3 regions of the Streptomyces yerevanensis genome follow, and region 1 is predicted to be linked to each of the others. Evidence: riboswitches for the same ligand, from Rfam matches in the RefSeq annotation. Region 1 holds a riboswitch; each other region holds the start of a gene.
What was found. A riboswitch is a leader RNA that binds a small molecule or an ion and turns the genes downstream of it on or off. The one in region 1 is predicted to bind cyclic di-AMP.
Positions count from the first base shown of each region.

Region 2: it holds a riboswitch for cyclic di-AMP, as region 1 does, so the genes downstream of both, OP79_RS05655 (M23 family metallopeptidase) here and OP79_RS25355 (LysM peptidoglycan-binding domain-containing protein) in region 1, are expected to answer to the same signal.
Region 3: it holds a riboswitch for cyclic di-AMP, as region 1 does, so the genes downstream of both, OP79_RS18535 (M23 family metallopeptidase) here and OP79_RS25355 (LysM peptidoglycan-binding domain-containing protein) in region 1, are expected to answer to the same signal.

Region 1 covers NZ_JNWJ01000025.1:105,394-115,811, reverse strand. Annotated here, with positions in the region: gene OP79_RS25380 (NAD(P)/FAD-dependent oxidoreductase) at 1-1,050, opposite strand, end outside; gene OP79_RS25375 (Ppx/GppA phosphatase family protein) at 1,481-2,434, opposite strand; gene OP79_RS25370 (DUF501 domain-containing protein) at 2,431-3,057, opposite strand; gene OP79_RS25365 (FtsB family cell division protein) at 3,078-3,554, opposite strand; gene eno (phosphopyruvate hydratase) at 3,647-4,933, opposite strand; gene OP79_RS25355 (LysM peptidoglycan-binding domain-containing protein) at 5,289-5,984, opposite strand; cyclic di-AMP (ydaO/yuaA leader) riboswitch at 5,989-6,157, opposite strand; gene OP79_RS25350 (LysM peptidoglycan-binding domain-containing protein) at 6,363-7,439, opposite strand; gene OP79_RS25345 (cytochrome P450 family protein) at 7,644-8,906, shown strand; gene OP79_RS25340 (nucleoside triphosphate pyrophosphohydrolase) at 8,932-9,906, opposite strand; gene OP79_RS25335 (SurA N-terminal domain-containing protein) at 9,947-10,418, opposite strand, start outside.
Region 2 covers NZ_JNWJ01000004.1:143,174-153,591, forward strand. Annotated here, with positions in the region: gene OP79_RS05640 (bifunctional acetate--CoA ligase family protein/GNAT family N-acetyltransferase) at 1-1,803, opposite strand, end outside; gene OP79_RS05645 (HPr family phosphocarrier protein) at 1,975-2,256, shown strand; gene OP79_RS05650 (GntR family transcriptional regulator) at 2,470-3,165, opposite strand; gene OP79_RS05655 (M23 family metallopeptidase) at 3,400-4,191, opposite strand; cyclic di-AMP (ydaO/yuaA leader) riboswitch at 4,205-4,362, opposite strand; gene OP79_RS05660 (M16 family metallopeptidase) at 4,576-5,967, opposite strand; gene OP79_RS05665 (M16 family metallopeptidase) at 5,964-7,307, opposite strand; gene OP79_RS05670 (DNA gyrase/topoisomerase IV subunit A) at 7,544-9,994, shown strand; gene OP79_RS05675 (CobW family GTP-binding protein) at 9,995-10,418, opposite strand, start outside.
Region 3 covers NZ_JNWJ01000016.1:4,544-14,961, forward strand. Annotated here, with positions in the region: gene lhgO (L-2-hydroxyglutarate oxidase) at 1-1,188, shown strand, start outside; gene trmB (tRNA (guanosine(46)-N7)-methyltransferase TrmB) at 1,383-2,189, shown strand; gene OP79_RS18530 (PrsW family intramembrane metalloprotease) at 2,238-3,578, shown strand; gene OP79_RS18535 (M23 family metallopeptidase) at 3,672-4,691, opposite strand; cyclic di-AMP (ydaO/yuaA leader) riboswitch at 4,703-4,859, opposite strand; gene OP79_RS18540 (PP2C family protein-serine/threonine phosphatase) at 5,146-6,228, opposite strand; tRNA gene OP79_RS18545 (tRNA-Met) at 6,452-6,525, opposite strand; gene OP79_RS18550 (dihydrofolate reductase family protein) at 6,625-7,770, opposite strand; gene OP79_RS18555 (MarR family winged helix-turn-helix transcriptional regulator) at 7,853-8,368, shown strand; gene helR (RNA polymerase recycling motor ATPase HelR) at 8,425-10,418, opposite strand, start outside.

The DNA.
Region 1 (10,418 bases):
GCCCCGCATACCGGAGATCACGTTGTCGCCGAGGACCCGCGCCTGACGCAGCGCGTGCTGGGCGTTCGGCGGGCACCAGGCGTTCTCGACGCCGGCCTTGCGGGCGGCGACATCCGGCACCTGGGCGTTGTCGCCGGCGGCCCAGATGTAGTCGGTGCCCTGGACCTGGAGGGTCGCCTGGGTGTCGACGTGACCGCGCGGGCCGAGCGGCAGACCGAAGCGGGAGAGGACGGGGTTCGGCTTGACGCCGGCCGTCCAGACGATCGTGCTGGAGTCGACCTCGAGGCCGTTCTTCAGCACCACGTGGCCGTCGACGCAGGAGTCCATGGAGGTGGACAGGTACACCTCGACCCCACGGGACTCCAGGTGCTCCTTGCCGTACGCGCCGAGCTTCGGACCGACCTCGGGAAGGATCTTGTCCGCGGCGTCGACGAGGATGAACCGCATGTCCTCGCGCGACACGTTGGTGTAGTACTTGGCCGCGTCGCGGGCCATGTCCTCGACCTCGCCGATGGTCTCGGCGCCGGCGAAGCCACCGCCGACGAAGACGAAGGTCAGCGCCTTGCGCCGGACCTCTTCGTCGTTCGTGGAGTCCGCCTTGTCGAGCTGCTCAAGCACGTGGTTGCGCAGGCCGATGGCCTCCTCGATGCCCTTCATGCCGATGCCCTGCTCGGCGAGGCCGGGGATCGGGAAGGTGCGGGAGACCGCGCCCATGGCGATGACGAGGTAGTCGAAAGGCAGCTCGTACGCCTCACCCACGAGGGGGGCGATCGTGGCGACCTTGCGGTCCTGGTCGATGGTGGTGACCCGGCCGGTCAGAACTTCCGCCTTGGGCAGCACGCGTCGCAGCGGGACGACGACGTGCCGAGGCGAAATGCTGCCGGCGGCGGCTTCGGGGAGGAAGGGCTGGTAGGTCATGTACGACCGGGGGTCGACGACCGTGACGGTCGCCTCGCCGTAGCGCATCTTCTTCAGAATGCGCCGAGCTGCGTACAGGCCTACGTACCCACCGCCTACTACGAGGATCCTGGGACGCTCCGTGGTGCTCATGCCATCGAGTATCCACCCGTTCCAGGGGGGTAGCTCGTGCGCCCCTTCACAAGCTCCATCGCACCCTCTGCTACACTGCCCGGCTCGCATTCCCCGCCCCCTGCCTCCACAGGGGAACCATGGGGGGCTTTGAGGTGTTGTCAACACCGCGTGAGCTGCTCTTTGGGCCTGTGACCCGGCTGAACCAGTCGCTCGTTCCCCCGCCTTCCGGCACCCCGTTGACGGCCTCGCGCACGCGCTCCGGAACCCCGCACGACCTCTGGCCCGCCCCAGACGCCAAAAACCTCCCCCAGCAGGGCAGATTTCCTTGTGAAGAACTTCACGAACTTTCTCGGCGGAGTATTTCCGAGAGGGTTTCCGGGGCCCCTGGGATGCGCTCATGCGTTACCGAAACTGCTCAGGAGAGATCACCCACGGGTAGCTCAGCGGCCTACTGAAGGTCCTCTGCCGCCTTCCAGGCGATCCCGTCCAGGATGTCGTGCTCGCTCACGACGACCTCCTCCGCTCCGATCCGTTCCATGATCGTCAGGAGTACGAGGGCGCCGGCACCGATGACGTCCACGCGGCCCGGGTGCATCGAGGGGATCGCGGCGCGCTCGGCGTGGGTGGAGGTCAGGAGGGACTCGGTGATCTCGCGGACGCTGGCGTAGGGGACCCGGGAGTGGTGGATGGCGGCCGGGTCGTACGCCGGGAGGTCCTGCGCGATCGCCGACACCGTGGTGACGGAACCCGCGAGGCCGACCAGGGTGCGGGCCTCGCGCAGCGGGACGGCCTGCTCGACGAGGTCGAGGGCCGCCTCGATATCGGCGCGAATGGCGCTGATCTGAGCGGGAGTCGGCGGATCGGCGACCACTCCGTCGTGCACAAGGTGGCGTTCCGTCATGCGTACGCAGCCGATGTCGACCGAGCGTGCGCCGCGTACGTGGTCGTCGCCGACGACGAACTCGGTGGAGCCGCCGCCGATGTCCACGACCAGGTAGGGCTTGGCCAGGTCCTCCCGGCCGCTCAGTTCCTTGGTCGCGCCCGTGAAGGAGAACTCCGCCTCCTCGTCACCGGTGATGACCTCGGGCTCGACGCCCAGGATGTCCAGGACGCCCCGTACGAACTCATCCCTGTTCTCGGCGTCCCGGGACGCGGAGGTCGCCACGAAACGGACGCGCTCCGCTCCGTGCTCTTTGATGATCGCCGCGTACTCCTTGCAGGCGGCGAACGTCCGCTCCAGCGCCTCGGGCGCCAGGCGCCCCGTCCGGTCGACGCCCTGGCCGAGCCGGACGATGGTCATCCGCCGGTCCAGGTCGATGAGTTCGCCGGTCGACGGGTCCGCGTCGGCGACAAGGAGGCGGATGGAGTTCGTACCGCAGTCGATGGCGGCGACGCGGGTCACTTGACGTCCTCCTCGGACTTCCCGGACTCCCCCGAGTCGACGGGCTTGAACGCGAAGTAGCCGGACTCGCCGCTCGCGTCCACCTCCCAGCCCTCTCCCTCAGGAGGCGTCGAGGGCACCACGCACGGCCCCTTCGCCCACCATTCCGGCAGCATCGCGATCGCCTCGTCGCCCAGCGGGTTCACTCCGGGGCCCGCGGCCAGGGAGTGGCCCACGAGGACGTGCAGGCACTTCACACGGTCCGGCATGCCGCCCGCGCTCGGGAAGCCCTCCAGGACCTCGATCGCGTCGCGGCGGGCGAGGTAGTCCTCGTGCGCGGCCCGGTACGCGGCGGCCAGCTCCGGATCCGTCGTCAGGCGTTCTGTCATCTCCTTCATCACGCCGTTCGCCTCCAGCGTGCCGATCGCGGAGGCGGCCCGAGGGCACGTCAGGTAGTACGTCGTCGGGAACGGCGTACCGTCCGGCAGTCGCGGCGCCGTCTCGACCACGTCGGGCTGACCGCACGGGCAACGGTGCGCGATCGCGCGCAGACCGCGCGGCGGGCGCCCGAGCTGCTGCTTGAAGGCCTCGACGTCCGCGTCGGTGGGCTCGGTTCGCGGGGTGGGAGGCGGGGGCGTGTTCATAGTCGTCTTTCTCATCGCATTCACTGGTCGGCGCGGTCGGCCTTGTCGACCCCGTCCCAGACATTGGCGTACCAGGGGCGGGCGGCCGCACCCTGCGTCGTACGCGACTTCTTCGCCGCGTTCGGATCGATCACGATGTAGCCGGTCTCGCCCGGCTTCACGTAGTGCAGGCGCTCGCGGATCCGCTGCTCGGCGTACGCGTCGTCCTGCCAGCGTGCCTTGAGGTCGCGCAGCTGCTCGACCCGCTCACGGGCCTGCTCCCGCTCCCGCTCGTGTTCGGCGATCTCGGCACGCTGGGAGACGTACTGCCGGGTCGGATACGCGAGGGCGACGACGAGGGTGCACAGGACGAGGGCGAGGAGCGCGGCCCGCCCGGTCAGCCGGGAACGGCGGGCCTGGCGCCTGGTCTGGGAGCGGTAGACGCGCGCCGCCGTCTGCTCGCCGAGCACCCGCAGCCTGGTCGCGGTGGAGAACCGGTCCCGGTCCTTCGCGGCCATGTGACGCCTCCCCTTCAGACACGCGTACGTCCCCGCACACGGTACGGGACCGCGTACGGGGACGTAGGCAAGGAGGTGCCTACAGGTGTAGGTCAGCCCTTGAAGCGGGGGAACGCCGAACGGCCCGCGTACACCGCCGCGTCGTCGAGGATCTCCTCGATGCGCAGCAGTTGGTTGTACTTGGCGACGCGGTCCGAGCGGGCCGGGGCGCCGGTCTTGATCTGGCCGCAGTTCACCGCGACGGCGAGGTCGGCGATGGTGACGTCCTCGGTCTCGCCGGAGCGGTGGGACATCATGCACTTGAAGCCGTTGCGCTGGGCCATCTCGACGGCGTCCAGGGTCTCGGTCAGCGAGCCGATCTGGTTGACCTTGACCAGCAGGGCGTTGGCGGAGCCCTCCTCGATACCGCGGGCGAGGCGCTCCGGGTTGGTGACGAAGAGGTCGTCGCCGACGATCTGGACCTTGTCGCCGATCTTGTCGGTGATGACCTTCCAGCCGGCCCAGTCGTCCTCGAACAGCGGGTCCTCGATGGAGACGAGCGGGTACGAGGCGACGAGCTCCTCGTAGTACTCCGTCATCTCGGCGGCCGAGCGCGACTTGCCCTCGAAGAGGTACGCGCCGTCCTTGTAGAACTCGGAGGCGGCGACGTCGAGCGCGAGGGCGACCTGCTCGCCGGGCTGGTAACCGGCCTCCTTGATGGCCTCGATGATGAGGTCGAGGGCGGCGCGGTTGGACTCCAGGTTCGGGGCGAAGCCGCCCTCGTCGCCGAGGCCGGTGGACAGGCCCTTGGTCTTCAGCACCTTCTTGAGGGTGTGGTAGACCTCGGCGCCCCAGCGCAGCGCCTCGGAGAAGGACTCCGCGCCGATGGGGGCGATCATGAACTCCTGGATGTCCACGTTCGAGTCGGCGTGCGAGCCGCCGTTCAGGATGTTCATCATCGGGACCGGCAGCAGGTGCGCGTTCGGACCGCCCAGGTAACGGAACAGCGGGAGGTCGCTGGCCTCGGAGGCCGCGTGCGCGACGGCGAGGGAGACGCCGAGGATGGCGTTGGCGCCGAGCGAGCCCTTGTTGTCGGTGGCGTCCAGGTCGATCATGGCCTGGTCGATCAGCCGCTGCTCGGTGGCGTCGTAACCGACGAGCTCCGGGCCGAGCTGCTCGATGACGGCGAGGACCGCTTTCTCTACACCCTTGCCGAGGTAGCGGTTGGCGTCTCCGTCGCGGAGTTCGACAGCCTCGAAGGCGCCCGTGGAGGCGCCGGACGGAACGGCGGCACGACCCGTGCTGCCGTCGTCGAGGCCGACCTCGACCTCGACCGTGGGATTGCCTCGGGAGTCCAGGATTTCCCGGGCTACGACGACGTCGATGGACGGCACGAGCATCTCCTTCTGGGATGTGACGCGGTTACGCGGGCCGCTGGGCCCGCACAGCGCGAAGCCGCGGCGGCTCCGCGAGGACGAGCCTAACCGGCTCCGGGCGATCGGCCAGCCGTCCGCCCCGCCCATGGACCGAACCGAGAGTAAATTGTTTCCTAACGGAACAAATCCGAAGAGGGCAGAGCAGGGGGCAAGGCAGGGGCAAAAAAGTCCCGCCTCGGTGCGTACGGGGGAAGACGCACCGGGGCGGGACTGTCTGGGGGGCTCAGCTTCAGCCGAGTTGGGGCTCGGCTTCGGCTGAGCTGAGGGCTCAGCCGGCGCCGCTCTGGGGGCCGGGCTTCGGCTGAGCCGGGGACTCAGTTCAGCTGAGGTGCAGCTGCTGGCCCGGGTAGATGACGTCGGCGTTGTCGACGATGTCGTCGTTCAGCTTGTACAGCTTCTGCCAGCCGCCCTTGACCTTCTTCTCCGTGGCGATCTCGCTGAGGGTGTCACCCTTGACGACCTTGTACTCGCCGTCGCCCTTCTTGACCTTCTTGCCGGTCGGGGTGGTGACGGTCTTCTTGGCAGCCGGGCGCTCCGCGGAGCGGGAGGCGCGCTCCTCCTGGGCCGGGGCGCTCTGCTGCTGGGACTGCTGGGTGTTCTCCTGCGCGGCACCGGAGTCGGAGGAGCCGCCGCCGGTGTACCCGGCGCTCGACAGGCCCTTGCCGCAGACCGGCCAGGCGCCCTTGCCCTGGCCCGCGAGAACCTTCTCGGCGATCTCGATCTGCTGGGCCTTGGAGGCCTGGTCGGCGGTGGCGGCGTACTTCGTGCCGCCGTAGCCGGCCCAGGTGGAGGCGGAGAACTGCAGGCCGCCGTAGTAGCCGTTGCCGGTGTTGATGGACCAGTTGCCGCCCGACTCGCACTGGGCGACGGTGTCCCACTCGGAGGCGGTGGCGGCGGAGGCCGTACCCGACACCATCAGCGGGGCGGCGATGGCGGCACCGGTGACACCGGCGAGCGTGGCCATGCGGGTGGCCTTGGACGGGCGACGGTGCTTGCCCTTGCCGGAAAGCAGCATGAAGAGATCCCCTCACCGACGCCTACGAGGTGAGCTGTCGGGTTCGGGCCTGGTGAGTTGCCCGGCCGTACGGATCGCTCCGCACGACTTCACCCCAAGCCGCACCTGGTCTCAACGACCGGGCCCGGCACTTACCTTGGGTCCCCCGCTCCTGCCTACGGCGCTTTACGCGACGACTGTTCCCGTACGGACGTTGGCAGGATTCGGCGTGACGTCCGTCGGGGCCCGCTGTGGCGAGCGGTCACGACCGTAAACATGCGATCCGCCGAATTTCAAAGACGATCAGGGCCTTTGAGATCCATGTCTCACTTTCATCAAACCGGACATTCGGCCCGAACTGCCGCCACTTTTGGGCCGGTTCGGCACCTTGTCGACCGCTCAGTCTGTGCCGAGTTCAAGGCGCTGACCGGGAAGGATGAGGTTCGAGTCGGCGCCGACGGTCTGCCTGTTCGCAGCGTACAAATCGGACCATCCACCTTGGAGGTCAAGGGAGTCGGCGATCGACCAGAGACTGTCTCCGGAACGGACGGTGTACGAGCCGTCCGCCGCGTCCGCTTCGTCGCGTGAGGCACTGCCCGCGCGCGAGGCATGCCGGCCGGCGGAGTCGTCCGTACGGGAGGGTGCGGCATCCTCTTCGGCGCTGCCGCCGCGATGGCGGCCGGTGGCTGCGTCCGCGTCGCCTGTGTTTGTACTCTCACTGCCTGAATCGTCTGCGTTCTGATCGGAGTTGCCCGAGTCGCCCTTTTTTGTCGCATCTGTGGGCGAGCTGTCGGGGCTCGGCGATTCGGCGATGGGGCCACTGTCGGAATCCTGTGACGCATCAGTGGACGACTCGGATTTATCAGACGAGTCCGATTCAGAGGATGTACCGGATGAGCCGGAAGTGTCGGATGAATCATCCTTTACGGAGCCGTCACTTGACGTCTGCCCGGAATCTGAACCCGAGTCAGTGCCCGAGCCCGAGTCCACGCCCGGGTCCACGCCCGGGTCCGCTTCGGTGGACGGGGTGGGAGTGGGCGTGGGCGAGTCCTGCGCCAGGCCGGTGTCGACGTCGGCCGAGTCGGAGTTCTGCGTCAGGCCCGCGATGAGTCCGCAGGTCGCCCAGGGGCCCGTACCCCGGTCCGCGAGGATCTTCTCGGCGACGGCTATCTGCTGCGAGCGGCTGGCCAGGTCGGCGCTCATCGCGTAGTCGAGACCGCCGTACCGCTCCCACTCCTCCTGGGTCATCGAGAGTCCGCCGTACTCCCCGTTGCCGGGGTTGGCGCTCCACGAGCCGCCACTCTCGCACTCCGCGACCGCGTCCCAGGTCGTACCGCTGGCGGCACTCGCACCACTCGCTCCGAGCAGGGGGATCGCGATGGCCGATCCGGTCACCCCTGCCGCGACGAAGAGAGCGGGCGCCTGACGGGGGCGACGGTGTCGACCGTTCCCGGAGAGCATGTGATTGCCTTTCACGCGACAGTGTGTGACATGGGTGTGACCAGTGGGGCTGCTGAGATCCGCTTTCGCGTGAACCTAGTGGGACCCGATCACTTGTCACCAGTAGATGTAGCGTAGATCACGTAAAGATCACGAACTTGAGGGTATGTCAGCTTTGAGCTGGGGGTTCGTCAGTTTGAGCCCGGGGTTCGTCCACGCCGCGGCCGGTACCGTCACCTCGTGAACGCCCCATACCTCGGACCCGAACTCTTCACCTGGGAGTTCGCCAGCGACCCCTATCCCGCCTACGCATGGCTCCGCGAGCACGCACCCGTACACCGCACCACGCTCCCCAGCGGCGTCGAGGCATGGCTCGTGACTCGGTACGCGGACGCCAAGCAGGCCCTGGCCGACCAGCGACTCTCCAAGAATCCCGTGCACCATTCCGAGGACGCCCACGGCAAGAGCAAGACGGGCATCCCCGGCGAGCGCAGCGCCAACCTGATGACCCATCTGCTCAACATCGACCCGCCGGACCACACGCGGCTCCGCCGGCTCGTCTCCAAGGCGTTCACACCCCGTCGCGTGGCCGAATTCACGCCTCGCGTCCAGGAGTTGACCGACCAGCTCATCGACCAGTTCGCGCACAAGGGCTCCGCCGACCTCATCCACGAGTTCGCGTTCCCCCTCCCCATCTACGCCATCTGTGACCTGCTCGGCGTCCCCCGCGAGGACCAGGACGACTTCCGGGACTGGGCGGGGATGATGATCCGGCACGGGGGTGGGCCGCGCGGCGGCGTCGCACGGTCCGTGAAGAAGATGCGCGGCTATCTCGCCGAACTGATCCACCGCAAACGGGAGGCACTTCCGGACACCCCCGGCCCCGGCGAAGACCTCATCTCCGGGCTCATCCGCGCCTCCGACCACGGCGAACACCTCACCGAGAACGAAGCCGCGGCCATGTGTTTCGTACTGCTGTTCGCAGGTTTCGAAACGACCATCAACCTCATCGGCAACGGCACGTACGCACTGCTCCGCAACCCGAAGCAGCGCGCACAACTGCAGAAGTCCATCGAGCGTGGCGAACAAGAACTGCTCGACACCGGCATCGAAGAGCTTCTCCGTTACGACGGCCCCGTCGAACTGGCTACTTGGCGCTATGCGACCGAGCCCCTCGAAATCGGCGGACAACGCATCGCTTCCGGCGACCCCGTACTCGTGGTCCTCGCCGCTGCCGACCGTGATCCCGCGCGTTTCGACGAGCCGGACACGCTCGACCTCTCCCGCCGGGACAACCAGCACCTCGGCTACGGGCATGGCATCCACTATTGCCTCGGCGCCCCACTCGCCCGCCTGGAAGGCCGCACCGCCCTGGCCACCTTGCTGCGCCGGCTGCCCGACCTTCGGCTCGCCGCCGATTCCGCGGACCTGCGCTGGCGAGGCGGCCTGATCATGCGCGGTCTGCGCAACCTCCCTGTGGAGTTCACGCCCGTACGCCCTTGACCGTGACCGCCCTTGGGGTTCCGCGTCAGCCCTCCGTCGCCCGTATCGCATCCCGATACGCTCGCGCAGCGGCCCGCAGGGCCGCCTCCGGGTCCACGCCCTCCGCCTCGGCTCGTACGGCCATCGCGAGCAGGTCGTAGCCGATGCCCTCGCCCTGGGGTATCGGCACCTCAAGTCCCGCTGTGCGCACGCGGGATGCCAGTTTCGCTGCCAGTGCCAGGCCGGGCTGGCCCAGTGGCACTCCTTCCGTGACGGATGTCCGCTGCTTTTCCACCGCCTTGGTGCGCAGCCAGTGTTCCTTGACCTCTTCGGGGGTCGCGGCGGTTTCGTCGCCGAAGACGTGGGGGTGGCGGTGGATGAGCTTGGTGACGATGGTGCCTGCGACGTCGTCCACGGAGAAGGGTTCCTCGGGGTCCTCTTCCGCTATCCGGGCGTGGAAGACGACCTGGAGCAGGACATCGCCCAGTTCCTCCCGCAGTTCGTGACGGTCGCCCTCCTCGATCGCCTCGACGAGTTCGTACGCCTCCTCGATGCCGTATTTCGCGAGGCCCTTGTGGGTCTGCCGGGACGACCAGGGGCATTCGGCGCGGATGCGGTCCATGACCTGGACGAGGTCGAGGAGGCGGGCGCCGGGGAGGTCGTACGAGGCGGGGAGCAGTTCGAGGTCGGGCATCTGGACTCGGCCGGAGCCGGCCAGGCGGGCCAGCCCGTCGGTCAGTTGCGGCTCGCCCTCGCCCGTGGCGACCACCGTCACCGTGCGGCCGCCGGTGCAGGCGTCGACGAGTTCCTCGGCGGTCGGCTCGGCCTCGTCGACCTTGACGCCGGCCTCGCGCAGATACGGCAGCTGGGGGTGAGCGCCGTCCGCGCACAGGACGCGGTCGGCGCCGTGCAGCGCCTGCCAGGCGGGCCAGGACAGGAGCCCGGGCGCGACGCGGTGGCTGGTGGTGAGCAGGACGATGCGCCCAGGGTTGGATGCGTTCACCCCTCGAACGTAACCCACGCCACTGACATCAAGGTCAGGCAACGGATGGGGACAGCGGTTACGCGGTCTCCTGGCTGCCCGCCTGTGTGACCTGGCGCAGCCACGGCAGCTTGGCCTCGACGCGGCTGTTCTTCTTGGCGTCCCAGGTGCCGTAACGCGGGTTCAGGTCGATGTCGAGTTTCTTGGAGGCGTCGGACAGGGCTGCCCAGAACGCGGGTCCGCTGGTGTCGGTGCCGAGCTTGGCGGCGAGCTTCTGGGCCTCGAGCTGGAGGCGGAGGTTCTCGTCGATCCGCTGCGGCGGGATGCCGTACTGCTGCAACCAGCTCGCTTCCAGGGCCTTGACGCCACCCGGCTGGTTCTCGAGGTTGGCGCGGGTTTGCGTGACCTCCTTGCGGGAGACGGTCACGCCCGCGTCCTGGGCGGCCTGGTGCAGCACACGGTCGAGGACCATGTTGTTCAGGATCTCGCGGGTGAGGCCGCCGGACTGGGCGATGGCCTGCTCGTACTGGGCGTCGTCCGTGACGGCGGCC
Region 2 (10,418 bases), on a different contig from region 1:
GACCGGCTTGGCCGGGGACGCCGCCGCGGCCGAGCGAAGCGCCTCGGCGAGGGCGGCGTCGGCAGGCGATGTCTCACCGACCGCCGGTATGGCGGTGACCACGACGGCGTCACAGGCGTCATCGGCCAGTGCGTGCGAGAGGGCCGCATGGAAATCGTCCGCGGATGCCGCCGTGGTCAGATCCAGCGGCGGCAAGGGCCGAAGCCCTTCGGCGAGACAGGCGTCGTACGTGAGCAGCCCCAGCGACTCGGAGTTCCCGAGGATCGCCACACGGGGCCCGGCGGGGAGGGGCTGGCGTGCCAGCAGCAACCCGGCGTCGACGAGCTCGGTGATCGTGTCCACCCGGATGACCCCGGCCTGCCTCAGCAGCGCGGAGACGGTCGCGTGCGGCAGCCGCGTGGCCCGTACGGCATGTCCGGGAGGTGCGGCCCCGCCGTGCCGCGCGCCCTGCACGACGACGAGCGGCTTGGCCGCGGCGGTGCGCCGCGCGAGGCGCGTGAACTTCCGTGGGTTGCCGATGGATTCGAGGTACATCAGCGCGACATCGGTGTCGGGGTCGTCGTACCAGTACTGCAGTACGTCGTTGCCGGACACATCCGCGCGGTTGCCCGAGGAGATGAACGTCGACACCCCGGTCACGCCCGTGACGCCGCCGCCGCGCCGCTGCAGTCGGGACAGCAGCGCGATCCCGATGGCACCGGACTGCGCGAACAGACCGATGCGTCCGGCCCGTGGCATCTCGGGCGCGAGCGAGGCGTTGAGCCGTACATCCGGTGCGGTGTTGATGACCCCGAAGGCGTTGGGTCCGATGATGCGCATGCCGTACGCGCGCGCGTGGCGCACGAGTTCACGCTGACGCTCCCGCCCTTCGGAGCCGCTCTCGGCGTACCCCGCGGAGATCACGACGAGTCCTTGCACGCCGTGCTCACCGCAGTCGGCGACGGCCTGGGGGACGTGCTCGGTGGGAACGGCGACCACGGCGAGATCGACGGGGTCGGGGATGTCGCGGATCGAGCGGTACGCCGCGACTCCGCCGAGTTCCTTCTCCTGAAGGGCCTTGTTCACCGCGTACAGACGTCCACCGAACCCGGCGTCGCGGAGGTTGTCGAGGACGCTGCGTCCCACTCCCCCGGGCGCGCGGCCTGCTCCGATGACGGCGACCGAACCGGGCGCGAGGAGCCGCGCCACGGATCGACCCTCGGCCCGCTGCTCTCGGGCCCACTGCACCGCGCGTGAACGGTCGGTGGGCTCCAGGTCGAACTCCAGGCGTACGACGCCGTCTTCGAAGCTGCGCTTCTGCTGGTAGCCGGCGTCCGTGAACACCTTGATCATCTTGTTGTTGGCGGGCAGCACCTCGGCGGCGAACCGGCGGATGCCGCGCTCGCGGGCCACCGCGGCGATGTGCTCCAGCAGCGCGGAGGCCACACCGCGGCCCTGATGGGCGTCCTGCACGAGGAAGGCGACCTCGGCCTCGTCGGCGGGAGACGAGGCGGGCAGCCCCTCGGCGTCGATGCGGTCGTAGCGTACGGTGGCGATGAACTCGCCGCCGACCGTGGCCGCGAGTCCCACCCGGTCCACAAAGTCGTGGTGCGTGAAGCGGTGGACATCCTTGGCGGACAGGCGCGGGTACGGCGCGAAGAAGCGGTAGTACTTCGACTCGTCGGACACCTGCTCGTAGAAGCTGACCAGGCGGTCGGCGTCGTCGGCCGTGATCGGCCGGATGCGCGCGGTGCCGCCGTCGCGCAGCACGACGTCGGCCTCCCAGTGGGCGGGATACTCGTGCCGGTCCGACGAGGTCTGCATGGGCCCCAGAGTACGGCTCGTGTCCGACAATGGCGCGAGGCAGTCCGGGGACCCGACTCGGGCCCCCGCACGGGCTCCTGGCCTCCGACGGGCTCGACACCCGCTCGGGGGCGCTTCACGGTATGGAATAGTGGTCTAGACAACCCGAGAACACCTGAAGGGCAGCATCACATGGCTGAGCGCCGCGTCAACGTCGGCTGGGCCGAGGGCCTCCACGCCCGCCCCGCCTCCATCTTCGTCCGCGCGGCCACGGCCGCCGGCGTCCCCGTGACGATCGCCAAGGCGGACGGCAGCCCCGTCAACGCCGCGTCCATGCTCGCGGTGCTCGGCCTGGGCGCCAAGGGCGGCGAGGAGATCGTCCTGGCCTCCGACGCCGAGGGCGCGGACGCCGCGCTCGACCGCCTGGCCAAGCTGGTCGCGGAGGGCCTGGAGGAGCTGCCCGAGACTGTGTGATGCACCTAAACCGGCGCCGCTCTCGCGGACCTGGTTGATCGCCGTCGTGGTTCCTCAATTGATGGTTGCGGTAGTGGTCGTTCCAAAGACGCCATCCACACGCACACCAAAAGGGCTCGCCCGGAATGCCGGGCGGGCCCTTTTTAATTCCAGGTTGCGGGCAGCGAAAATAATCCCCCGCGAATTACTCCCCCTTTGTATACGGCGCCACTGTTAATGCCGCAGGCTCGCCGTGTTTACGGGATGTTGCGAAGTTCTCACGCGCTCCACGCGATCACCTCGTTCGGGGAAGCGCAGCCGGTGTGCGGTCGTCGCCCGCTCGGTGTGCAGCGCCGTGATCGCCCGGGCCCGCTCGCTGTCTCCGCGCGCGACGGCGTCCACGATGCCGCCGTGCTCCGACCAGGACTCGGCGGGGTTGGCAGGCGCCTCGACCGAGTACATCCAGGCGATCTTGTGCCGCAGCTGGGTGAGCATCGAGGTCAGCGCGGGGCTACCGGAGGCCTGTGCGAGCGTCTCGTGGAACCAGCCGCCCAGCGAGCGCAGATCCTCGCTCTGGCCCCTCCTGGACCGCTCCTGCCCCAGCCTGACCAGGCCTCGCAGCACCTTGAGGTGCGCCTCCGTACGCCTCTGCGCGGCGCGCGCGGCGCCCAGCGGCTCCAGGAGCATGCGCATCTCCAGCAGGTCGGCGGCCTCCTGTTCGGTGGGTTCCGCGACGCAGGCGCCCGCGTGCCGGCGGGTGACGACGAAACCTTCCGCCTCCAGCGTGCGCAGCGCCTCCCGCACGGGGACCCGCGAGACGCCGTAGCGACGCGCGAGCAGTTCCTCGGTGAGCCGGCTGCCGCGTTCGTAGACACCCGCGACGATGTCGTCACGGATCGCCGTGCATACCGAGTGCGCGGGAATACGCATGACCCGACCTCCGCCTTAATCCCCGCGAAACGCGGTTGATTGACGCCAGTTCAGTGACTCTATTGCAGAGAGCCGGAAATTCCGATGGCGGACCGGAATCCACAGCTATTTTTTGGACACATAGTGACGCAGAACAGGCAGTCGTCCCGTCGGCATGCGCGAAGGCCCCAGCTCGGTGAGCCGGGGCCTTCGGGAGCGGTGCGCCTTCGGAAGCGGTGTGGTGAGTCCGAGTCGTCAGACGTCCACGCCGTGCGAGCGGAGGTAGGCGAGGGGGTCCATGTCCGAGCCGTACTCCTGGGACGTACGCGCCTCGAAGTGGAGGTGTGCTCCGGTGACGTTGCCGGTCGCCCCGGAGAGGCCTATCTGCTGGCCCGGGGTGACGCTCTGGCCGACGGAGACGGAGAGGGACGACATGTGTGCGTACTGCGTGTACGTGCCGTCGTTCATCTTGATGACGACCTGGTTGCCGTACGAGCCCTCGAAGCCGGCCTCGACGACGGTGCCGGCACCCACGGCGCGGACGGTGGTACCGCTGGCGGCGTGGAAGTCGATGCCGGTGTGGCTGCCGGAGGACCAGACGGAGCCGCCGGCCTTGTAGCCGGTGGAGACGTACGAGTCGCTGATCGGCGAGACGTAGGCGTTGAGCAGGCGCTTGCGCTCGGCCTCGCGGGCGGCGCGCTCCTTGGCCTCGCGCTCCGCCTTGGCCTTCGCCTCGGCCCGGGCCTTCTCCTCGGCGGCGCGCTTCTGCGCGGCTTCCTCGGCAGCCTTGCGGGCGGCGGCCTCCTCGGCGGCCTGCTGCTGGGCGTGGGCCTGGGCGTCGATCTGGTCGGCGACCGAGTCGCCCATGGTGACGGCCTGCGTCAGCCCTGTCTGCTTGACCGAGGACGGGCCGGCGAACGCCGGGGCGGCCAGGGTGCCGATGACACCGGTGGTGGCGAGCGTCGCGACGCCCACGGCCCTTGAGGAGGACGTGCGCTTCGTACGGCTCGGGCGACGGTGCTTCCCGGTGGCGCGGGTGAACGCCATGAAGTGGCTGGTCCTTTCCTTCCTTCTCGCCTACCGGGTTAGCTGACGGGTTCGGAGCAGGAAGGTCTCCTACGGGCTCCCTCCAGGAGGGTGCCCGATTCACCCCAGGGACTGCGATGGGTCCCCGGCTCCCCTGGCTCGCGCCGTACGGGGACTCGGCGATGACTGTCCGGTGCCGCGGGTGCGGCGCAGTGCCTGACGAACAGCCGGACCGACGCTAAGCGTGCCGTCTCTCAAACAACAAACGGATGACGGTTTTTGTAGCGCACGCCACAGCGCAGACACACAACCTCCATATCAACTCCCAACCAAACCAATCAATATGGACAAAGAGGGACCCTGAAGGCTCATCAGCCTCCAGGGTCCCCAGGATGTGCAGCGGCTCTACTCGGCCGCGACCACGCTCACTTCACCGATCCCGAGGGCTTTGACGGGCTCCTCGATCTGGGCGGCGTCCCCGACGAGGACGGTCACCAGACGGTCCACCGGGAAGGCGCTCACGGCGGCCGCGGTGGCCTCCACGGTGCCCGTCGCTGCGAGTTGGCGGTACAGCGTCGCCTGGAAGTCGTCCGGCAGGTACTGCTCGACCTGGTCGGCGAGCGTGCCGGCGACGGCGGCCGCGGTCTCGTACTTGAGCGGCGCCACGCCCACCAGGTTCTGTACGGCGATGTCGCGCTCGGCGTCCGTCAGGCCCTCGGCCGCGAGCGTGCGCAGCACCTTCCAGAGGTCGTCGAGCGCCGGGCCGGTGTTCGGCGTGTCGATGGAGCCACTGATGGCGAGCATCGCGGCGCCGGTGCCGTCCGGGGCGGAGCGCAGTACCTGGCCGAACGCCCGCACACCGTAGGTGTAGCCCTTTTCCTCGCGCAGGACGCGGTCAAGGCGTGAGGTGAGGGTGCCGCCCAGGCAGTACGTGCCGAGCACCTGGGCGGGCCACACACGGTCGTGCCGGTCGGCTCCGACGCGGCCGATGAGCAGCTGTGTCTGGACGGCTCCGGGGCGGTCGACGATGACCACGCGGCCGGTGTCGTCGGCGGTCACCGGAGGCACCGGACGAGCCTCGGCCGGCGAGCCGGTCCAGGCGCCGAGCGTGTCGCCGAGCAGCGCGTCGAGGTCGACACCGGTGAGGTCGCCGACGACGACCGCGGTGGCCGTCGCGGGGCGTACGTGCTTCTCGTAGAAGGCGCGTACCGCCGCCGAGTCGATGGTCGCGACCGTCTCCTCGGTGCCCTGGCGCGGGCGCGACATGCGCGAGGTCGCCGGGAAGAGCTCCTTGGAGAGCTCCTTGGCGGCGCGGCGGGCCGGGTTGGCGGTCTCGTGCGGAATCTCGTCGAGCCGGTTGCGGACGAGCCGTTCGACCTCGCTGTCCTCGAAGGCGGGCGCCCTGAGGGCGTCGGCGAGGAGACCGAGCGCCTTCGGGAGCCGCGACACCGGGACCTCGAGGCTCAGTCGTACGCCCGGGTGGTCGGCGTGCGAGTCCAGCGTGGCGCCGCAGCGCTCCAGTTCGGCGGCGAACTCCTCGGCGGAGTGCTTGTCGGTGCCTTCGGAGAACGCGCGCGCCATGATCGTGGCGACACCGTCCAGGCCCTGCGGCTCGGCCTCCAGCGGTGCGTTCAGGAGGACTTCGACGGCGACGACCTGCTGGCCGGGGCGGTGGCAGCGCAGCACCGTCAGGCCGTTGCCGAGCGCACCGCGCTCGGGCGCCGGGAAGGCCCAGGGCCTGGCCTCGCCGGCCTGGGGCTGGGGGTGGAAGTCCATGGTCACGGTGGCCTCGGTCACTGGGCGCTCTCCTCGTCGGTGGCGGTCTCCTCGTCGGTGGTGATCGGCTCGTACACGAGCACCGCGCGGTTGTCGGGGCGCAGTCGGGACTTGGCGGCCTCCTGGACCTCCTCCGCCGTGACGTCGAGCACGCGCTGTACGGCGGTCAGGGCGAGCTGCGGGTCGCCGAACAGCACGGCGTACCGGCACAGTTCGTCGGCGCGGCCCGCGACCGTACCGAGCCGGTCCAGCCACTCGCGCTCCAACTGGGCCTGTGCGCGCTCCATTTCCTCGGCCGTGGGACCCTCCTCGGCGAACCGGGCGAGCTCCTCGTCGACGGCCGCCTCGATGACGGGGACCTCGACATCGCCGGAGGTCTTCACATCGAGCCAGCCCAGGGAGGGTGCTCCGGCCAGGCGCAGCAGACCGAAACCGGCCGCCACAGCCGTACGGTCCCGGCGTACGAGCCGGTTGTAGAGACGGGAGGACTCGCCGCCGCCGAGGACGGTCAGGGCGAGGTCGGCCGCGTCGCACGCGCGCGTGCCGTCCTCCGGGAGCCGGTAGGCGGCCATCAGCGCGCGCGCCGGGACCTCCTCCTCGACGACCTCGCGCAGTTGCTCACCGATGGTGTCAGGCAGTGCGCCGTCGCGCGGGGCGGGCTTGCCGTCGTGCCCCGGGATGGAGCCGAAATACTTTTCGACCCAAGCCAGCGTGGCCTCCGGGTCGATGTCGCCGACGATCGACAGGACGGCGTTGTTGGGCGCGTAGTAGGTGCGGAAGAACGCGCGTGCGTCCTCCAGGGTGGCCGCGTCCAGGTCGGCCATCGACCCGATCGGGGTGTGGTGGTAGGGGTGGCCCTCCGGGTACGCGAGAGCGGTCAGCTTCTCGAAGGCGGTGCCGTAGGGGACGTTGTCGTAGCGCTGGCGGCGCTCGTTCTTGACGACGTCGCGCTGGTTCTCCATCGACTCGTCGTCGAGCGCCGTGAGCAGCGAGCCCATGCGGTCGGCCTCCAGCCAGAGGGCGAGCTCCAGCTGGTGCGTGGGCATGGTCTCGAAGTAGTTGGTGCGCTCGAAACTGGTCGTGCCGTTGAGCGAACCTCCCGCACCCTGCACCAGCTCGAAGTGACCGTTGCCCTTCACCTGGGCCGAGCCCTGGAACATCAGGTGCTCGAAGAGGTGGGCAAGGCCGGTACGGCCCTTGACCTCGTGGCGCGAGCCGACGTCGTACCAGAGGCACACCGCCGCGACCGGGGTCAGATGATCTTCGGAGAGCACCACGCGCAGGCCGTTGGCCAGGCGGTGCTCGGTCGCTGTCAGCCCGCCGGAGCCGGCCTCGACGGTGGCCGTGTGACCCATGGGCATGTACGTCCCTTCGATCGCGGAAAACTGCTGAATTCCTGCTAGTCATGCCACTGTATGCAAGCGCGCCGACAGCTGGCGAAGTTCCCGGAACGGCTACGCCGAGAGCGAGCGGGCCGGTGGCCGCCAGGACCCCTGTGCATGGGGTGTGGTCCGGGTTGTCAGTGCGGCGGTCCACAATGGAGCTCGTCAGAACCCGTTCATGCCCCGGCAGACACTGTGAAGGAGTCGCAGCAGCGATGGCCCGCCGCAGCACGAAGACCCCGCCGCCCGACGACTTCGAGGAGCGCATCCTCGACATCGACGTCGTCGACGAGATGCAGGGCTCCTTCCTCGAGTACGCGTACTCGGTGATCTATTCCAGGGCTCTGCCGGACGCCCGTGACGGCCTCAAGCCCGTGCACCGCCGCATCGTCTACCAGATGAACGAGATGGGGCTGCGCCCCGACCGCGGCTATGTGAAGTGCGCCCGCGTCGTCGGCGAGGTCATGGGTAAGTTGCACCCCCACGGCGACGCGTCGATCTACGACGCCCTGGTGCGCCTGGCCCAGCCCTTCTCGATGCGCCTGCCCCTGGTCGACGGCCACGGCAACTTCGGCTCGCTGGGCAACGACGACCCACCGGCCGCCATGCGGTACACCGAGTGCCGGATGGCCGACGCGACCTCCCTGATGACGGAGTCGATCGACGAGAACACCGTCGACTTCGCGCCGAACTACGACGGCCAGGAGCAGGAGCCGGGCGTCCTCCCGGCCGCGTATCCGAACCTGCTGGTGAACGGCGCGTCGGGCATCGCGGTCGGTATGGCCACGAACATGGCGCCGCACAACCTCGGCGAGGTGATCGCCGCCGCCCGGCATCTGATCCGCTACCCGGGCGCCGATCTCGAGACGCTGATGAGGCACGTCCCGGGCCCCGACCTGCCCACGGGCGGGCGGATCGTCGGCCTCTCCGGGATCAGGGACGCGTACGAATCGGGCCGCGGCAGCTTCAAGATCCGCGCGACGGTCTCCGTGGAGCACGTGACGGCACGCAGGAAGGGCATCGTCGTCACGGAGCTGCCCTTCACCGTGGGCCCGGAGAAGGTGATCGCCAAGATCAAGGACCTGGTCGGCGCCAAGAAGCTGCTGGGCATCGCCGACGTCAAGGACCTCACCGACCGCTCGCACGGCCTGCGCCTGGTCATCGAGATCAAGAACGGCTTCGTACCGGAGGCCGTCCTGGAGCAGCTCTACAAGCTGACGCCCATGGAGGAGTCCTTCGGCATCAACAACGTCGCGCTGGTGGACGGCCAGCCCCTCACGCTGGGCCTCAAGGAGCTTCTGGAGGTCTACCTCGACCACCGCTTCGAGGTGGTGCGGCGGAGGTCGGAGTTCCGCCGCGGCAAGAAGCGGGACCGGCTGCATCTGGTCGAGGGTCTGCTGGTCGCCCTCCTGGACATCGACGAGGTCATCCGCCTCATCCGCTCCAGCGACAACTCCGCGCAGGCCAAGGAGCGCCTGATCGAGCACTTCTCGCTGAGCGAGGTCCAGACGCAGTACATCCTGGACACCCCGCTGCGCCGGCTCACCAGGTTCGACCGCATCGAGCTGGAGTCGGAGCGCGACCGGCTCAACGGCGAGATCGAGGAGCTGACCCGCATCCTGGAGTCGGACGCCGAACTGCGCAAGCTGGTCTCGGGCGAACTGGCCGCGGTGGCCAAGAAGTTCGGCACCCCGCGGCGTACGGTGCTGCTCGAGTCCTCCGGTGCCACCGCCGCGTCCGTACCACTGCAGGTGGCCGACGATCCGTGCCGGGTACTGCTGTCGTCGACGGAACTTCTCGCGCGTACGGCGAACGGTGACCCCTTCGGGGAGAGTGACGACAAGCGCGCCAAGCACGATCTGATCGTCTCGGCCGTCCCGGCGACGGCCCAGGGCGAGGTGGGCGCGGTCACGTCGGCCGGACGGCTGCTGCGCATCAACGTCATCGACCTTCCGCAGCTGCCCGAGACGACCGCGGCGCCCAACCTCGCCGGAGGAGCGCCGATTTCGGAGTTCCTCACCCTGGAGGGTGACGAGGAGGTCGTCTGCCTGACCACGCTCGACGAGTCCTCGCCGGGTCTGGCGCTCGGCACGCAGCAGGGTGTCGTCAAGCGTGTGGTGCCCGACTACCCGTCCAACAAGGAGGAGTTGGAGGTCATCACGCTCAAGGAGGGCGATCGGATCGTCGGCGCGGCCGAGCTGCGCACGGGCGAGGAGGACCTCGTCTTCATCACCGATGACGCCCAACTGCTGCGCTACCAGGCCTCCCAGGTCCGCCCGCAGGGCCGACCCGCGGGCGGCGTGGCGGGCATCAAGCTCACCGAAGGGGCCAAGGTGATCTCCTTCACGGCCATCGACCCGGCCGCGGACGCGGTGGTCTTCACGGTGGCGGGCTCGCGCGGCACGCTCGACGACTCGGTCCAGACGACCGCGAAGCTGACGCCCTTCGACCAGTACCCGCGCAAGGGCCGCGCCACGGGCGGTGTGCGCTGCCAGCGGTTCCTGAAGGGCGAGGACTGCCTCAGCCTGGCCTGGGCCGGCCCCGCTCCGGCCCGGGCCGCGCAGAAGAACGGCACGCCGGCCGAACTGCCGGAGACGGACCCGCGCCGCGACGGCTCGGGGGTCTCGCTGCCCAAGACGGTGTCGGTGGTGGCGGGGCCGGTGTGATCAGGCCTCGGGGCCCGGTTCCACGGGCTCCGAGCTCAGTTCCTGTACGACGTCCGGGTCCTCGCCGTCAGGGTCCTGTACGTAGCGGAGTACGCCCCACATGCTGTGCTCGTCGGCGTGCGGGGCGTACTCCTTGCACGCCTCCAACTCCTTGCCGAGAGCGGGGGCGTCGATGCCGGAGCCGATGAGGACGAGCTGGGTGAGGCGCTCGTCATCGGTCCCCCAGGGCTCCGGGTAGAACCGCAGGAACCGGCCCACGGCATGCACGGCGTACCGGTTGCGGGTGTCGGCCGCGCCGAAATCGACGTACCCCTTGATGCGATAGAGGCCCTCCGGCCTGCTGTCGAGGAAGTCCATCAACCGACGTGGGCCGAGGGGCACTTCGGAGGTGAAGGCGAGGGATTCGTAGGCGGAGTGCAGGTGT
Region 3 (10,418 bases), on a different contig from region 1:
TGTGATGTGGTCGTGGTCGGTGGGGGGATCGTCGGGCTGTCGACTGCGTATGCGATCACGCGGGCCGCGCCGGGGACGCGGGTGATGGTGCTGGAGAAGGAGCCTGGGCCGGCGCGGCACCAGACGGGGCGCAACAGCGGGGTTATCCACAGCGGGATCTACTACCGGCCCGGCTCCCTCAAGGCGCGGTATGCCGTGCGGGGTGCGGCCGAGATGGTCAAGTTCTGTGCGGAGTACGGGATCGCGCATGCCGTGACGGGGAAGCTGATCGTCGCCACGGAGCGGGACGAGTTGCCTCGGCTGCATGCGCTGGTGCAGAGGGGGCGGGAGAACGGTATTGCGGTACGGGAACTGGGGGCGTCCCAGATCGCCGAGTACGAGCCGGAGGTCCGGGGGCTCGCTGCCATCCACGTCGCCACGACAGGCGTCTGTGACTTCGTAGGGGTGGCTCGGCAGCTTGCGGAGGCTTCCGGGGCGCAGATTCGGTACGGGGCGGAGGTCACGTACATCGACCGGCGTCCCGACCTCGGGGTCGCCGTTCGTACGGGCGATGGTGACGTCGTACGCGCGCGTGTGCTGGTCAACTGTGCGGGGCTGCACTGTGACGAGATCGCTCGTCTTGCCGGGGACGAGCCCGGGATGCGGATCGTGCCGTTCCGGGGGGAGTACTACTCGCTGGCGCGACCCTGGCTGGTGAAGGGGCTGGTGTATCCGGTGCCGGATCCCGCGTTTCCGTTCCTCGGGGTGCATCTCACCCGGGGGATCGACGGGGGTGTCCATATCGGGCCGAACGCTGTGCCGGCGTTGGCCCGCGAGGGATATGACTGGCGGACCGTACGGGCTCGGGAGCTGGGGGCGACGCTTGCCTGGCCCGGGTCCTGGAGGATCGCTCGGCGGCACTGGCGGTATGGCGGGGGTGAGCTGCGGCGGTCGGTGTCCAAGGCGGCGTTTGCCGCTGCTGTGCGGCGGTTGTTGCCCGCGGTGACTTCGGATGACCTGGTTCCGGCTTCCGCGGGCGTCCGCGCCCAGGCGGTCCTTCGGGACGGCACGCTGGTGGACGACTTCCTTCTTCGGGAGGGGCCGCGGACGGTTCATGTGCTGAACGCGCCGTCCCCTGCGGCTACCGCTTCGCTTCCGATTGGGCGTGAGGTGGGGCGGCGGGTTCTGGAGGCGTTGGGGCGGGGGTGACTGCGGAGTTTCTTTCCCCAGCCCCGCCCCTTCCCGAAACTGGGGGCTGCGCCCCCAGGCCCCCCGCCAGGGGGTGGTGGGTCACACGTCGTGTCGCGGCTGCGGGCCCGTCGTGGCTGGTCGCGCAGTTCCCCGCGCCCCTGAAAAGACTGCGGCTTCCCGCACCCAACCCACTCCGTAGAATCAGAACCACTGTGTCTGAACGTCAAAACACCGAAGAGTCCCGCCGCCCCCACCCCCGCGCCAAAGGCGAACCCCGCTTCCCCGACGGCCCTCGCCCCGACCCCGCCGGCTCCCACTTCGAGCGCCGGATCCGCAGCTTTCAGCCGCGGCGGAGCCGGGTCACCCAGGGGCAGGCGGACGCCTTGCAGCGGCTGTGGCCCAAGTGGGGGCTGGACATCGACGGGCAGCGGAAGATCGATCTCGCGGAGCTGTTCGGGAACGACAAGCCCGTCGTGCTGGAGATCGGGTTCGGGATGGGCGAGGCCACCGCGCGGATGGCCGCCGACGATCCCGACACCAACATCCTCGCCGTCGACGTGCACACCCCGGGCCAGGGCAACCTCCTCAATCTCGCGGACCAGAAGGGTCTGTCCAACATCCGGGTCGGCAACGGCGACGCGATCATCCTGCTCAGGGAGATGCTCCAGCCGGACTCCCTGAGCGGCCTGCGCGTGTACTTCCCGGACCCCTGGCCCAAGAAGCGTCACCACAAGCGCCGCCTGATCCAGCCGGACTTCCTCACCCTGGCCGCGTCCCGCCTCAGGCCCGGCGCGCTGCTGCACTGCGCCACGGACTGGGAGCCGTACGCCGAGGTGATGCTCGAAGTCCTCACCGCACACCCGGACTTCGAGAACACCCGACCGGACGGCGGTTATGCGCCCCGCCCGGACTTCCGCCCGCTGACCCGTTTTGAGGGCCAGGGCCTGGACAAGGGACATGTGGTGCACGATCTGCTGTTCCTCCGCGTGCCATCCAGCATCACGCGCAGCGCCACGTGAGCCCGGCACCATCGCCAGCCAACCCCCTCCCTGGTTAGGGTCGATGCCGTGGCCACCAGTCCCCCGTATCCGGCGTACCCCCCGCCCCCCGGCACCCCCGCCGGAGGCACCCGGCGGCATACACACTGGTGGCGCCGCAAGTGGGTGCGTTACGGCGCGCTGACCACCCTGCTCGCCCTCTCCGGTCTCGTCATCCTGGCCCTGGTCCGCGAACAGACCGGCACCGAAGGCTTTTTGGTGGGCTTAGGCCTCGCCGTACTGCCCGTCCCGCTGCTGATCGCCGCGTTCCGCTGGCTGGACCGGGTCGAGCCGGGGCCCTGGCGGAACCTGACGTTCGCGTTCGCCTGGGGTGCCTGCGCGGCGGCGCTGATAGCGATCGTGGCGAACAGTTTCGCGACGCGATGGATAGCGACGGCCACCGCGGACCCGTCGAGCGCCGACACGATCGGCGCGACCGTCATAGCACCCGTCGTGGAGGAGAGCGCGAAGGCCGCCGCCGTCTTACTCGTCTTCCTGTTCCGCAGACGGGACTTCACCGGGATCGTCGACGGCGTGGTGATAGCGGGGGTCACCGCGACCGGCTTCGCGTTCACCGAGAACATCCTCTACCTCGGCACCGCCTTCGGCACCGACCAGCTGAGCGGCGGTGACGGCGGCATCGCCTCCGTCACGGCCGCCACCTTCTTCGTACGCGTGATCATGTCGCCCTTCGCGCATCCGCTGTTCACCGTGCTCACAGGCATCGGCTTCGGCATCGCGGCGCTCTCCGCGGACCGCCAGCACATACGACGCGTACTGCTGCCCTTCACGGGCCTGTTGCTGGCGATGGGCATGCATGCCCTCTGGAACGGCTCCTCGACCTTCGGCACGTACGGCTTCTTCGCGGTGTACGCGGCGTTCATGGTGCCCGCGTTCGGCCTGCTGACCTGGCTGGCCATCTGGACCCGGCAGCGTGAACTCGGCACGATCCGCACCGAACTGCCCGCGTACGCCATGGCGGGCTGGCTGACCGTTCCCGAGCCGTTCGTGCTCGGCTCGATGAAGGCGCGGCGACTGGCCCGTGAGTACGCCACGCATCACGGCGGACGCGCGGCGGGGCGGGCGGTCGCGGAGTACGAGGCGTACGCGACATCGCTGGCGTTCCTGCGCCACCGGGGGCGCCGCGGCCGTGCGAGCACCGATTTCGTCGTACGGGAGCGGGAGTTGCTCCACGAGCTGTGGGCCCGCCGCGAGCTCGCCCGCCCCGCGCTGGCGTACGCGGCCCGGGCGACGGCTCCCCTCCCGGTACCGCCGCCGTGGCCCGCGTACGGGAACACGTACGGGAACACGTACGGGCAAGGGTCGCCCTACCCGGCGTACGACCCGGCCTACAACCCCTACCGGAACTAGCCCGGAACCAGGCCGGCACCAAGAAAAACCAGGACGCCACCCGCTTCTCGTCCGAAAGCGGATGGCGTCGAAGACCTGGTACCTGGTCGGGACTTACGGGTTGAGCCCCTTGCTCCGCAGCCACGCCGCCGGGTCGATTCCGTCGCCGCCCGCCGTCTTGACCTCCATGTGGAGGTGCGCACCGGTGACGTTGCCGGTCGCACCGACGCGGCCGATGACCTCGCCCGTGCTGACCTTCTGGCCGACACTGACGCTGATCGAGGACTGGTGGGCGTACCAGACCTCCGTACCGTCGTCGAGCTTGAGCTTCGTGAGGTAGCCGTACGAGCCGTTCCAGCCGGCCTCGGTGATGGTGCCGCTGTGTACCGCCTTGAGCGGCGTACCCGTCGGGGCGGCGAAGTCCAGGCCGGTGTGGGTCCCGGAGGACCACAGCGCGCCGGACTGACCGAAGGTCGAGGTGATGGTGTACGAGGACGTGGGCAGCGCGAAGCTCTTGGCGAGCTCGGCGAGGCGCTCTGCCTCGGCCTTCTGCCGGGCCTCCTCCTCCGCTTTCTCCTTGGCGGCTTCGGCCTTGGCCTTGGCCGCTTCCCGCTCCTTGGCCGCCTGCTCGGCGGCCTTCTTCGCGGCGGCGGTCTCCGCGGCCCTCTTGGCCTCGCGGTCCACCTGGTCCTGCTGCCGCTCGGCCTGGAGGACGATGCGGGCGCGCAGGGCCTCACCCGCGTGGGAGTTGCCCTGCTTGGCGTCCGCCGTGGTCAGACCGGCCTGGGTGAGCGGCGTAGTGGAACCGGCCTCTTCCTCGGGCTCGTCGTCCGAGATCAGCGGCAGGTCGGGCAGAGTGATGGAGACCGGCGGCTTGCCGGTGTTCGCGCTGGCCATACCGCCCGCGCTGACGGCCGCTATGACGCCGACGCCCAGAACCGTCGAGCTGCGTGCGAGGCCTCCGCCGCGCTGCTTGCCGACGCGGTGCCTGCCGCGGATGGGCTTGAGGGAATCCTCTGTGGGGTTCCACTCCTCCCAGGTCTCCTCGTCCTGGCGTTTGCCGTAGCCGAATGAGTCGGGCTGCTGCTCATCCGGTGCGAACGAGGTCTGGGGGGCAGGCCGGTTGGACGCCACGTAGGCGCACTCCTTTCCTTCCTTGTCGCCTACCGGGTTAGCTGACGGGTTCGGAGCAGGAAGGTCTCCTACGCGCGTCACTCACGGTGTCTCCACCGAGAACAACGCCCGATTCACCCCAAGTTGGTGGTTCCCCGGTTCCCTTGCGGGATTCGGCGCGTGCGCACGGAGCCGACTCTTGTGCCGGCTGGGACGACCGCGCTGCGTTATCGAACGTTAATAGAGGCAGGCACCGGATTCCAAGCTGTTCTGGAGATTCGTTGGCGGCCTTGGCCTGGACTTTCAGGTCATGAGCGGGATGAATCGGGCGAGTTGACCGCGACTCGGAGGCAATTCACCGCTGTGACTTCTGTTGACAATGTTTCAGTTGCTAACCGGAGTGAGTTGACTCAACTACTACCGGTGATATTGAGGCCCTTCAGGCATCAGACCCGGGGCGATTCAAGAATCCGCCTCACGGCCTCCTGACCGCCAGCAGCGCCATGTCGTCTGTCGCGCCCCCGACTCCCGTGTGCCGGACGACCTCCTCCACGAGCGTGGCGAGCAGCGCCCGAGGGCCTCGGAAGGTCCGGCCCGCGAGGCACCGGGCCGGGTCGAAGAAGACGCCGTGCCGGTCCCGGGCCTCGGTCACCCCGTCCGTGTAGAAGAGGAGGGTGGCCCCGCCGGGGAACGGGACCTCCTGCGCACGGTCGGGCCACGGGCCCAACTCGCCCATCCCGAGCGGCAGTGCGGGGTCCTCGGCCCGCAGCGTGTCCAGCGAGCCGTTCCCGTACAGCAGGAGCGGCCCCGGGTGACCGCGGTGGACGAGGCGTACGACAGCGCCAGCGTGCGGGATCTCGGCGAGTACGGCGGTGGTGAAGCCCTCGACCGCCTCGAGGCCGCCGCGCCGGGCGGCCTCGCGCACCAGCGCCCGCTCCAGCCGCTGCGCCACCGCCTCCAGGGTCGCCTCCTGCTCGGCGGCCTCCCGGAAGGCCCCGATGAGCACGGCCACGGCCGCCACCGCGCCCATGCCCTTCCCGCGTACGTCCCCGACGACGAGCCGTACGCCGTGCGGGGTGTCCTGCACGGCGTACAGATCGCCCCCGATGAACGCGTCCGCCTGCGCCGCCTCGTACCGTGCCGCGATGTCGAGCCCGCCGATCCGCTCGGCCGGCTCGGGCAGTACGGCGCGCTGGGCCGCCTCCGCGATCTCGCGCGCGGAAGCGAGACGTTTGTCACTGCGGCGTACGAGACGGTTGATGACAAGGGCCAGCACGGCGACCGCCGCCGCGGTGGCCACCTCCGTGGCCGCTCCCACGTCGAAGGAGCCCCTGATGTGCAGCAGGGACAGGGAGGCAACGGCCACGACTCCGGTGCGCAGTGTGTTGGCGAACGTGGAGAGGGGTGCGGCGATGAGCGGGGCCACCGTGAAGAAGGGCACCGCGGTGAAGGGGGGAGGGGTGAGGAGGTCGTAGCAGACGCCCGCGACGATCAGCAGCACCGGGAGAGCCCGGACGAGGGTACGGACGTACGCGGCGCTCCGCCCGCCGGTCTCCATTTCTCCGGGCCCCACCACTGTGTCTCCTGCCCTTCACCGCGCTCTGTCCAGTTTCCCGGCGAGTGGTCGGGGAGCGACCTGTGCGGGCCGAGTGGGTGAGCGGGCCATCGGGGACAGGAGGACCGTCGGGAACACCGGGAACACCGGGAACACCGGGAACGCCGGGAACGCCGGGAAAAACACTCAGGGCCGGAACCCGTAGGTTCCGGCCCTGAGTCTTCAGTAGCGGGGACAGGATTTGAACCTGCGACCTCTGGGTTATGAGCCCAGCGAGCTACCGAGCTGCTCCACCCCGCGTCGGTAAGACCAGTGTACGCCATCCGCGGGACGCTCAGCACACGGTTTTTCGCTCCCTGCTCTTAACCGGTCCGCTGCTCTCAGCCCAGCCGGTCCCTGTCACTGGCCGAGCAGATGGCGGTTGGGCTCAGCGGCCCGCTCCCCGTATTCCGGGAGTACGACGACATCGACGCCCTGGGCGGAAAGCAGACCGCTTCCGTCGGCGGACGGCACGAACGTGTCGGGCTCGCGCCAGGCGGTGACCACGCGGCGTACTCCTGCTTCGAGGATCAGCCGGGCGCAGGGCGCGGGCCGGGAGGCGCGGCGGGCGCAGGGTTCCAGGCTGCTGTAGACGGTGGCGGTGGGAAGGCGCGGGTCGGCCGGGTCGAGCTTGGCGAGGGCGGCCTCCTCGGCGTGCGACACGGGGTCGGACTCGCGGGAGTAGCCGCGGGCCAGTTCTGTGCCGTCGGCCGCGACGACGACCGCGCCGACGCTGAACGCGGTCCGCGAGGGCGGGCACCGGTCGGCGAGCTCGCAGGCGAGCTCCAGCCAGTGCCGGTCGGCGGCGGAGGCCAGCCCGCCGGCACCGGGCGCCGTGGGTACGTACCGCATGAGCACCACGTCGCCCACCGGCCGCGTCTCCACGAGCCGCATCCGGTTGCGCACCCCGCCCGGGTAGCCGCCGGGTCCGAACAGCCGAGGTGCGTCCGGCTGGCCCACGAGGAGGGGCGTGAGGGCGAGCTGCAACTCGTCCGCGAGGCCCTCCTGGAGCAGCTGCGTGTGCACGCGTCCGCCGCCTTCGACCATGAGTCGCCGTACGCCTCGTACGTCGTGAAGGTGCTCGAGTACGGCCGTCCAGTCGAGCTCCGGTCCGACGGGGACGACGTCGACGCCCAGTCCGCGGAGGGCCGCTGTGGCTTTCGGGGCGCCCTTGTCCGTCGTATAGACGATCTTCTCGCCGCCCGTGGACCAGAAGTTGAGGGCCGGGTCCAGGTCTCCGCTGCCACTGACGGTGACCTTCAGCGGGTACTCCGGGCTGCCTTCCGCGAGCCTGGCCGCGCGCCGCTCGGCGGAGTTGACCAGGAGGCGGGGGTTGTCGGCGCGCAGGGTGCCCGCGCCGACCAGGATCGCGTCGGACTGGGCCCGCACCTCGTCGACCCGGTCGAAGTCGGCCGGGCCGGAGAGCCGCAGCCGTTCGGGGCCGGTGTCGTCCAGGTAGCCGTCGAGGGAGACGGCGGCGGACAACAGGACGTAGGGGTGGGGCATGGGGCGTACTCTCCGCTCGGCTCGGTGCGTCTGCTTCGGGCGATGGTGGTTCAATTTTTAAACAGTACCTACACTGGGTGGCATGACGACCCGCTGGCTCACCCCCGACGAGCAACGCGCCTGGCGCGCGTACATCGCCGCCTCCCACCTTCTGGAGGACGCGCTCGACCGGCAGCTCCAGCAGGAGGCCGGTATGCCGCACCTGTACTACACGATCCTGGCCACCCTCTCCGAGACCGACCACCGATGTCTGCGGATGACGGATCTCGCCGAGGCGCTGAAGATCACCCGCAGCCGGCTGACGTACGCCGTGACGCGCCTGGAGAAGGACGGTCTCGTACGCCGTGAAGGCTGCCGCATGGACAAGCGCGGGAGCCTCGCGTTCCTGACCGACGAGGGCATGGAGGTGCTGGAGAGGGCGGCGCCGGGTCATGTCGAGATGGTGCGCACCGCGCTCTTCGAGCACCTCACCCCGGAGCAGGTGGGGCAGTTGGAGGAGATCTTCACGGGGGTCGCGGGGGCGCTCCAGGGGGACGGGGGTCAGCCCGCGTCGGACGATCTGCCGTGGCGGCGGCGCTCGTCCACCCAACTCACATAGGCGACCCGGTTCACATGGGCGGCGGGCGTTCGTCCGGCGTCAGGTGTTCGTGAACGTCAGGTGCTCGTGAGGACGACGAGCTGCTGGGTCGCCCGGGTCATCGCGACGTAGTGGTCGACCGCTCCTTCGATGCCCTCGCCGAACTTCTCCGGGTCGATGAGGACGACGAGGTCGAACTCGAGCCCCTTCGACAGCTCCGGGGTCAGGGAGCGGACGCGGGACGACGGCGTACGGAATGTCGTACGGAATGTGGGGTCGCCGATGACGCAGGCGATTCCGTCGGCGTGTGCGGTGAGCCAGGTGTCGAGGATCGAGCTCAGTTCCGAGGCGGATCCGTGGACGACGGGGACGCCGCCGCTGCGGATGGAGGTCGGCACGTTGGCGTCCGGGAGTACGGCTCGGATGACCGGTTCGGCTTCCGTCATGATTTCTTCCGGCGTCCGGTAGTTGATGCTCAGGGAGGCCAGGTTGATCCGGTCGAACCCGATCCGCTCGAGCCGTTCCTGCCATGACTCCGTGAACCCGTGCCTGGCCTGGGCGCGGTCGCCGACGATGGTGAAGCTCCGGGACGGGCAGCGCAGCAGCAGCATCTGCCACTCCGCGTCGGTCAGTTCCTGAGCCTCGTCCACGACGATGTGCGCGAACGGGCCGGCGAGCAGGTCCGGGTCGACGGTGGGCGCTTCGGACTCGTCGACCAGGCTGACCTGGGCGTCCTCGCCGCGCAGCATCCTCACCAGGCCTTCGCCGTCGTCACCGTCGGCTCCGGAGTCGGCCACCGCGTCGACCAGGTTGTCGACGACCTGCGCCATGCGCTCGCGCTGGGCGGCGAGGATGGCCTCGTACCGGCTCTTGCGCCGGGCCGTCTCCGGGTCGCCGAGCCGCTGCCGTGCCGCGTCCAGGAGCGGCAGGTCGGAGACCGTCCAGGCCTGGGGGTCCTCGCGCTGGAGCTTCTGTACGTCCTCGCGGCTGAGCCAGGGAGCGCACATCCGCAGGTAGGCAGGCACCGACCACAGGTCTGAGACGAGGTCGGTCGCCTCGAGCAGCGGCCACGCGCGGTTGAAGGCCGTGAGCAGCTCCCTGTTCCGCCGCAGCGACTTGCGGAGCAGGTCGGGCGAGAAACCGTCCGCGTCGTCCTCGCCGTGCTTGTCCACCAGGATCGTGAGCAGTTCCTCCAGCACCTGGGCGCGCGCCTCGTTGTGCGGAGTACCGGGCTCCGCCGCATCGAACGCCACGGCCCAGTCGTCGGCGCTCAGCCAGATGTCGGACCAGTGGGTCGTGACCGTCATCCCCTGGGTGGGCGGCTCCTCGTAGAACCTGACGGCCTTCTCGATCCCCTCCACCAGATTCGCGGACGACTTCAGGCGGGCCACGTCCGGGTCGGCCTCGACCGCTGCCGCGGCGCCCTCGGTGACGAGGTCCCGCAGGGTGCAGGTCTGTACGCCCTCCTCTCCGAGGCTGGGGAGGACATCGGCGACGTACGCCAGGTAGGGCCGGTGCGGACCGACGAAGAGCACGCCGCCGCGGCGGTGACCGAGGCGAGGGTCGGAGTAGAGGAGGTAGGCGGAGCGGTGCAGGGCGACGACGGTCTTGCCCGTACCCGGACCGCCGTCGACGACGAGAGCGCCGCGGGAGCCCGCGCGGATGATGGCGTCCTGGTCGGCCTGGATGGTGCCGAGTACGTCTCGCATCCGCGGCGACCGGTTGCTGCCCAGGCTGGCGATGAAGGCGGACTGGTCGTCGAGCGCGGCGTGCCCGGCGAAGCCGTCCGCGGTGAACACCTCGTCCCAGTAGTCGCTGATCCGGCCGCGGGTCCAGCGATACCTGCGGCGGCTCGCCAGGCCCATCGGGTTGGCGTGGGTGGCTCCGAAGAACGGCTCGGCCGCCGGGGAACGCCAGTCGACCAGCAGCCGACGGCCCGTGCTGTCCGTGAGGCCGAGTCGTCCGACGTACACCGGCTCCTGGTCGTCCGCGCCGACCATGTGGCCGAGGCACAGGTCCAGACCGAAGCGACGCAGGGTACGCAGGCGATTGGTCAGCCGGTGGATCTCCG